Regions from separate parts of the Streptomyces sp. NPDC032822 genome, predicted to be linked through region 2. Evidence: riboswitches for the same ligand, from Rfam matches in the RefSeq annotation. Region 2 holds a riboswitch; each other region holds the start of a gene.
The links. Region 2 has a riboswitch for S-adenosylmethionine ahead of ACZ5VD_RS25060 (aminotransferase class V-fold PLP-dependent enzyme). Riboswitches for the same ligand answer to the same signal wherever they lie in the genome.

Region 1: linked by a shared signal. The riboswitch ahead of thrC (threonine synthase) and the one ahead of ACZ5VD_RS25060 (aminotransferase class V-fold PLP-dependent enzyme) in region 2 are both predicted to bind S-adenosylmethionine.
Region 3: linked by a shared signal. The riboswitch ahead of ACZ5VD_RS07205 (amino acid ABC transporter permease) and the one ahead of ACZ5VD_RS25060 (aminotransferase class V-fold PLP-dependent enzyme) in region 2 are both predicted to bind S-adenosylmethionine.

The regions. Positions count from the first base shown of each region.
Region 1 covers NZ_JBVIOL010000006.1:489,905-492,160, reverse strand. Annotated here, with positions in the region: gene ACZ5VD_RS20300 (glucosyl-3-phosphoglycerate synthase) at 1-796, opposite strand, end outside; SAM riboswitch class I at 958-1,097, shown strand; gene thrC (threonine synthase) at 1,113-2,256, shown strand, end outside.
Region 2 covers NZ_JBVIOL010000008.1:476,210-478,465, forward strand. Annotated here, with positions in the region: gene ACZ5VD_RS25060 (aminotransferase class V-fold PLP-dependent enzyme) at 1-915, opposite strand, end outside; SAM riboswitch class IV at 1,070-1,186, opposite strand; gene trpD (anthranilate phosphoribosyltransferase) at 1,261-2,256, opposite strand, start outside.
Region 3 covers NZ_JBVIOL010000002.1:336,195-338,450, forward strand. Annotated here, with positions in the region: gene ACZ5VD_RS07200 (amino acid ABC transporter ATP-binding protein) at 1-202, opposite strand, end outside; gene ACZ5VD_RS07205 (amino acid ABC transporter permease) at 199-1,182, opposite strand; SAM riboswitch class IV at 1,539-1,648, opposite strand; gene ACZ5VD_RS07210 (glutathione S-transferase C-terminal domain-containing protein) at 1,716-2,256, opposite strand, start outside.

The DNA of each region.
Region 1 (2,256 bases), on a different contig from region 2:
GCAGCTGGGCCGTGCGGTAGATCGCGGCGGACATCCGGCCGAGCGCCTGGCCGTCCTGGTGGCGGTGCTTGCGCACCCCGACGTCGACCTGGGCGAGCGCGTCGAGCCCCACCAGGTGGAGGGCGTCGATCAGCATGCCCAGCTCCACGCCGTAGCCCACCGGGAAGGGGAGCTGTTCCAGGAGCGAGCGGCGGGCCGCGTACTCGCCGCCGAGCGGCTGCACGAAACCGGCCAGCTGCGGCCAGTGCATGTTCAGCAGTGGGCGGGCCATCAGCTCGGTGACCCGGCCGCCCTGACCGGCGGCGCCGCCGAGGGGACGGTCGTACATCCCCTTGACCAGGTCGACCCCGGGGTCGGTGAGCAGAGGACCCACGATCCCGGAGACGAAGTCCGAGGAGAACTCCTTGAGGTCGGCGTCGATGAAGCAGACGATGTCCCCGCTGGTGGCGAGGAGGGAGCGCCACAGGACTTCGCCCTTGCCGGGGACGGTCGGGACGCGGGGGAGGATGTCGTCGCGGTGGACGACCGTGGCCCCGGCCGCGGCGGCCACCTCGGACGTGCGGTCGGTGGATCCCGAGTCGACGACGACGATCTCGTCGACGAGCGGGACCTGTCGCATGAGGTCGTGACGGATCACGGAGACGATGTCACCGACCGTCTCCTCCTCGTTGAGCGCGGGCAGTACCACGCTCACCGACTGGCCCGTGGCCCGTTTCGCGGCCATGATCCGGTGGAGCGGGCGGTCGGTCTTGGACCAGGAGCGGGTGCTCAGCCAACGCTCGACTTCGTTCAGCACAGTGCGCGGCTCCTCTGCGTGCCCGCCGCGGAAGCGGCTATGGATACAGTCATCTCGCGGTTCGGACGACTCTCTCAACTGTCCTGGCCTTCGGTTACAGTCTTGAACAACGCGGATGACCATCGCATGTCCTGGGTGGCCCGCCGCTCACAACTTCATACCGCTCATCCAGAGGGGCAGAGGGATACGGCCCGATGAAGCCCCGGCAACCCTCCAGTCGGTACTCGTACGCGCGAGGCTCCCGACTCGGGAAGGTGCCAAATCCGTCTCACGGCGAGATGCGTCGTGAGGAAGATGAGGAAGGGCCTCGCCTCTCATGGCTGTGCAGACCGCTGCAAGCATCACCGGATCCACCGTGGACCTCGGTCCCGCCGCCGCCCTCTCCTGCCGCGAGTGCGGCCACCGCGTGCCCCTCGGCCCGGTCTTCGCCTGCCAGGAGTGTTTCGGCCCGCTGGAGATCGCCTACGACTTCTCGGGCTACGACACCGAGGAACTCCGCAAGCAGATCGAAGCGGGCCCCGCGAACATCTGGCGTTACGCCCCGCTGCTGCCCGTCCCCGCGGACGTGGCCGACAAGCCGAACATCAACCCCGGCTGGACCAAGCTCGTCCAGGCCGACAACCTCGCGCGCGAGCTGGGCGTCGACGCCGGCAAGCTCTTCGTGAAGGACGACTCCGGCAACCCGACGCACTCCTTCAAGGACCGGGTCGTCGCCCAGGCCATCGAGGCCGCCCGGGTCTTCGGCTTCACCACCCTGTCCTGCTCCTCGACCGGGAACCTGGCCGGTGCCGTCGGCGCCGCCGCCGCCCGGGCCGGCTTCCGTTCCTGCGTGTTCATCCCGCACGACCTGGAGCAGGGCAAGGTCGTCATGGCGGCCGTCTACGGCGGCGAGCTCGTCGGCATCGAGGGCAACTACGACGACGTGAACCGTTTCTGCTCCGAGCTGATCGGCGACCCGGCCGGCGAGGGCTGGGGCTTCGTCAACGTCAACCTGCGGCCGTACTACGCCGAGGGCTCCAAGACGCTGGCGTACGAGATCTGCGAGCAGCTGGGGTGGCGGCTGCCGGACCAGCTGGTCGTTCCGATCGCCTCGGGTTCACAGCTCACGAAGATCGACAAGGGGCTGCAGGAGCTGATCAAGCTCGGGCTCGTCGAGGACAAGCCCTACAAGATCTTCGGCGCGCAGGCCGAGGGGTGCTCGCCGGTGTCCGTCGCGTACAAGGCGGGACATGACGTGGTCCGGCCGCAGAAGCCGAACACGATCGCCAAGTCGCTGGCGATCGGCAACCCGGCGGACGGGCCCTATGTCCTGGACATCGCCCGTCGGACCGGCGGTGCGGTGGAGGACGTGAACGACGAGCAGGTCGTGGACGCGATCAGGCTCCTCGCCCGGACCGAGGGCATCTTCGCGGAGACCGCGGGTGGCGTGACGGTCGGTGTCACGAAGAAGCTGATCGAGA
Region 2 (2,256 bases):
CGCCTTGCAGGCGGAGGCGATGGCGTAGACGCCGATCACGTTGGGCGAGCCGGCCTCGTGGCGGGCGGCGCTCTCGTGCCACTCCACGTCCACTCCCCCGTCCTCGCGCCGCGTGACCTTGCGGCTGGCGCCGCCGCCCGCGAGGTAGGGGTCGGCCGCGACCAGCCAGTCGGACCGGCCGGCCAGCACGCCGGAGCCGAACGGGGCGTACAGCTTGTGCCCGGAGAAGGCGATCCAGTCGACGTCGAGGTCCCGCACCGACACCGGGTGGTGCGGGGCCAGCTGCGCGGCGTCCAGGACGATCCGGGCGCCGTGCGCGTGGGCGGCGGCGGCCAGCTCCCGCACCGGCCACAGCTCACCGGTGACGTTCGAGGCGCCGGTGACGCAGACCAGGGCCGGGCCGTACCCCTCGCCCAGGGGCACCGTGCGCTCGGCGAGGGCGCGCTCCAGGGTCGCGACGGCCTGGCCCGGGGTGCGCGGGGCGTCGAGGTAGGTGACCCGGGCGTCCTTCCAGGGCAGCAGCGAGGCGTGGTGCTCGGTCTCGAAGACGAAGACCTGGCAGTCGGCCGGCAGCGCGGAGGCGAGGAGGTTCAGCGAGTCGGTGGTGGACCGGGTGAAGACCAGCTGGTCGTCCTCGCGGCAGTCGAGGAACTCGGCGACCGTCTTCCGGGCGTTCTCGAAGAGGTCGGTGGACAGCTGGGAGAGGTAGCCGGCCCCGCGGTGGACGCTGCCGTAGTAGGGGGCGTACGCCGCAACGTCGTCCCAGACCCGCTGGAGCGCCGGGGCGCTGGCCGCGTAGTCGAGCGCGGCGTAGCTGACCTCGCCGCCGGTGACGAGCGGCACAGTGACATCACGGCCCAGAACGGGCAGCGGGGAACAAATGGCCTGGGCGACGGCAGCGGTGGAGACAGACATGGCGAACTCCTGTGAGAAGCAAGAAAAAAAAGGGGGGTGAAAGGGGGAAAGAGGTACGCGGAAGGGGGCTCTTCGCCCTATCGCATTCGCTTGCTCACAGAAGGCTCCTCGACGACCAGGATCCCTGGTACTGCGCTCGTTTCGAGCGGCGAGGGATCCGCGCTTGCCGTACACCTTGTGGTGCACGGCCTGGTCTTCACCCGGGGCACCCCGCCACGGACGGAGGGTTGCCGGACAGTCGGCCGGGGCCTCATGACTGTCACTCATGACCTGCAAAAAACGTACGCGAAGTGATCGTGGTCCCGCAACCCGTGTCCGGATCGCGGGACATCACGACACGGGGCACTACCTGTTGGTGGCCGCCACCCAGCGCTCCAGCGTCCGCTTCGCCGCCCCCGAGTCGATCGACTCGGCCGTCCTGACCATCTTGGCCCGCAGCTGCTCGGCCAGCGGCGCCCCGGTCGGCTCCAGCGCCACCAGCGCCGCCGCCGAGTTCAGCAGTACGGCGTCCCGCACCGGGCCGCTCTCACCGTCCAGCAGGCGCCGGGCGACCTCGGCGTTGTACGAGGCGTCCGCGCCCCGCAGGGCTTCCACCGGTACCAGTTCGAGGCCGACGTGCCGCGGGTCGAAGGCCTCCTCGGTGACCTTGCCGTTCCGCACGACCCACACCCGGGAGGTGGCCGTGGTGGTGAGTTCGTCGAGGCCGTCGTCACCGCGGAAGACCAGCGCGGACGAACCCCGCTCGGCCAGGACGCCGGCGATGAGCCCGGCCATCCGGGTGTCGAAGCAGCCCACCGCGGAGGCGGTGACCTTGGCGGGGTTGGTCAGCGGACCGAGCAGGTTGAACGAGGTCGGAATCCCGAGGTCGCGCCGGACCCCTCCGACGAAGCGCATCGAGGGATGGAACTTGGCGGCGAAGCAGAAGGTGATCCCGGCCTCCTCCACCACCCGCGCCACGCCTTCGGGCGACAGGTCCAGGTTGATGCCGAGCTTCTCCAGTACGTCGGAGGAGCCGCTCGCCGAGGACGAGGCCCGGTTGCCGTGCTTGACGACCTTGGCGCCGGTGCCCGCGATCACGATGGCGGACATCGTCGAGATGTTGACCGTCCTGGCCCGGTCGCCGCCGGTGCCGACGATGTCGACGGCCGGGCCCGGGATGTCCAGGGGCTGCGCGTGCGCGTACATCGCCTCGACGAGACCGGTGACCTCCTCGACCGTCTCGCCCTTGGCCCGCAGCGCCACCATGAAGCCCGCGATCTGGGCGTCCGAGGCCTCGCCGCTCATGAAGCGGTCCATCGCCCAGGCTGTGTCACCGGCGCTCAGGTCCCGGCCGGCGAGCAG
Region 3 (2,256 bases), on a different contig from region 2:
CCAGGTGGTTGACGACCCGCAGCAGGGTGGACTTGCCGGAGCCTGACGGGCCGAGGATCACCGTGACCTCGCCGGGCCGCACCGTCAGGTCGACGCCGTCCAGGACGCGGTGGGTGCCGTACCACTTGTGCACGTCGTGCACCTCGACGGCGGCGGCCTCGGTCGTGGCCCCGATCTCGGTCGTGATCGTTTCGGCGGTCATACGGCGGTCTCCCTGCGGATGCGGGCGCGCAGATCGGTGAGACCGGTCCGCAGTTTCTGCAACGGGGTCGGCGGCAGGTTGCGGGTGGCGCCCCGGGCGTAGTGCCGCTCGACGTAGAACTGGATGACGGACACGACGCTGGTGAGGATCAGGTACCAGACGGTGACGACCAGGAGCAGCGGCACGATGTCGCCCGGGTACGTCGACCCCATGGCCTGCGCGGTGCCGAACAGGTCGAGCAGGGACACGTAGAAGACCAGCGAGGTGCTCTTGACGAGGCCGATGAGCTGGTTGACGTAGTTCGGGGTGATGGAGCGCAGCGCCTGCGGGAAGACGATCTTCCGGAACTGGTAGTTCTTCGGCAGGCCGAGTGCGGAGGCCGCCTCGTGCTGGCCCTGGTCGACGGAGAGGATGCCGCCGCGGACGACTTCGGCCGCGTAGGCCGCCTCGTTGAGGCTGAGACCGATGACGGCGACGGCCATGTCGGTGGCGAGCCGGGACTCGTCGAAGGTGAAGAAGGCCGGCCCGAAGGGGACGCCCACGCTGAGCGTCTTGTAGAGGGCGCTGAAGTTGTAGAGGAACAGTAGGACGACGATCAGCGGGATGGAGCGCAGTGCCCAGACGTAGGTCCAGCTGACCGCGCGCAGCACCGGGCTGCGGGAGAGCCGGGCGAGGGCCAGCAAGATGCCGCCGAGGAGGCCCAACACCGCGCTGTAGGCAGTGACTTCGAGGGTGATGAGCAGTCCGTCGAGGATGGTGGGGCGCAGGAACCAGTAGCCGAAGCGGTCCCACTGGTAGAAGGGGTTGGTCACCAGTCCGTGGACGAACTGGGCCGCCAGGACCAGCACGGCGGCGGTGGCGATCCAGCGGCCGGGGCGCCGCAGGGGCAGAACTCGCTGGGCGGCGAGCTGTTTTGACGGTGCGTCGACGGGCGGGGGCGCCTCGGCGAGGGACACGGCGGTGCCTGGGGGTTCACTCATGGTGGGCTCCGGCAGGGTCGGATCCCCCGGACACGGCGGACACGCCGCCGCCACGACGGCCGCCGGACGGCGGGACGGGGCGGCTGCGGGCAACGCACGGGAACCGGGAGCTGGGCGGAGAACGGCACACCGCGCGGGCGGTGTTCGTCAGGAACGCGGGGGCTGGGGAGAGACGTCAGCCCCGACAGCGGGCACGGCCCGGTGCGGTACACAGTGCGCTGCTCACGCGGAGCAGGTCGACGGCCCGGTCGGCGACGAGCGGGCTCGCGCACGGCGGTACGCAGCCCTGAGGGCGGCGGATGGCCGTCCTGGGAGCTGCGTACATGTCCGTCACCCTGCTCTTCCGGCCCGAAGGGCCCTCGCGCTTACCGAAATTGTCATCCGGTCCGGTCGTCACCTGGGGCACCCCACCGCGTGCGAGGGTTGCCGGTCAGCAAGCCAGGGCCTGTCGCTGACACTCATGACCGTTCTGGCCGTCATTCAAGACAAACGCCGGGGCGCCTGTCAACGCCGGTCCACCCAGTGGGAACCGGCTACGCGCCCTGGGCGGCGTGCGCGGCCCAGTCGAGAATCTGCACGGCGGCCCCGGCGGCCTCCAGGCCCCGGCAGTGGGCGTGGTGGCGGCGGGCGATGCCGTCGAGGTCGAGGTGCGCGCCGAAGGCCGGGTGGGCGGCCAGGCGGCGGGCGTAGGCCCAGACGACGGGGTGGTCGGCGATGCGGTGCACCGCGGCGGCGTCCAGGTGGTGCCGGTGCACGGTGTCGAGCTGCACCAGGGTGACCCACAACTCGACGTCACCGGCGGTGATCTGATCCCGGATCAGATACTCCTGCCCGACGAGCCAGCGCTCCAGAGCGCCCAGGGTCTCCAGCAGCTTGCCGAGCGCCGCCTCGCGCTCGGCCGGCTCGGTGCCCGCGGCGCCCGCCCGCTGGGCGGCCTGCTCGATGCCTTGTGCGCACAGCCGCTCGACGGCCTCGATCTCCGACTCGGCCCCGCACGGATACAGCGCCGCACGGCCGCCGCCGAAGTGCCGGGCCAGGTCGCGGGTGATGTCGGGGGCGTGGGTGCTCACGATC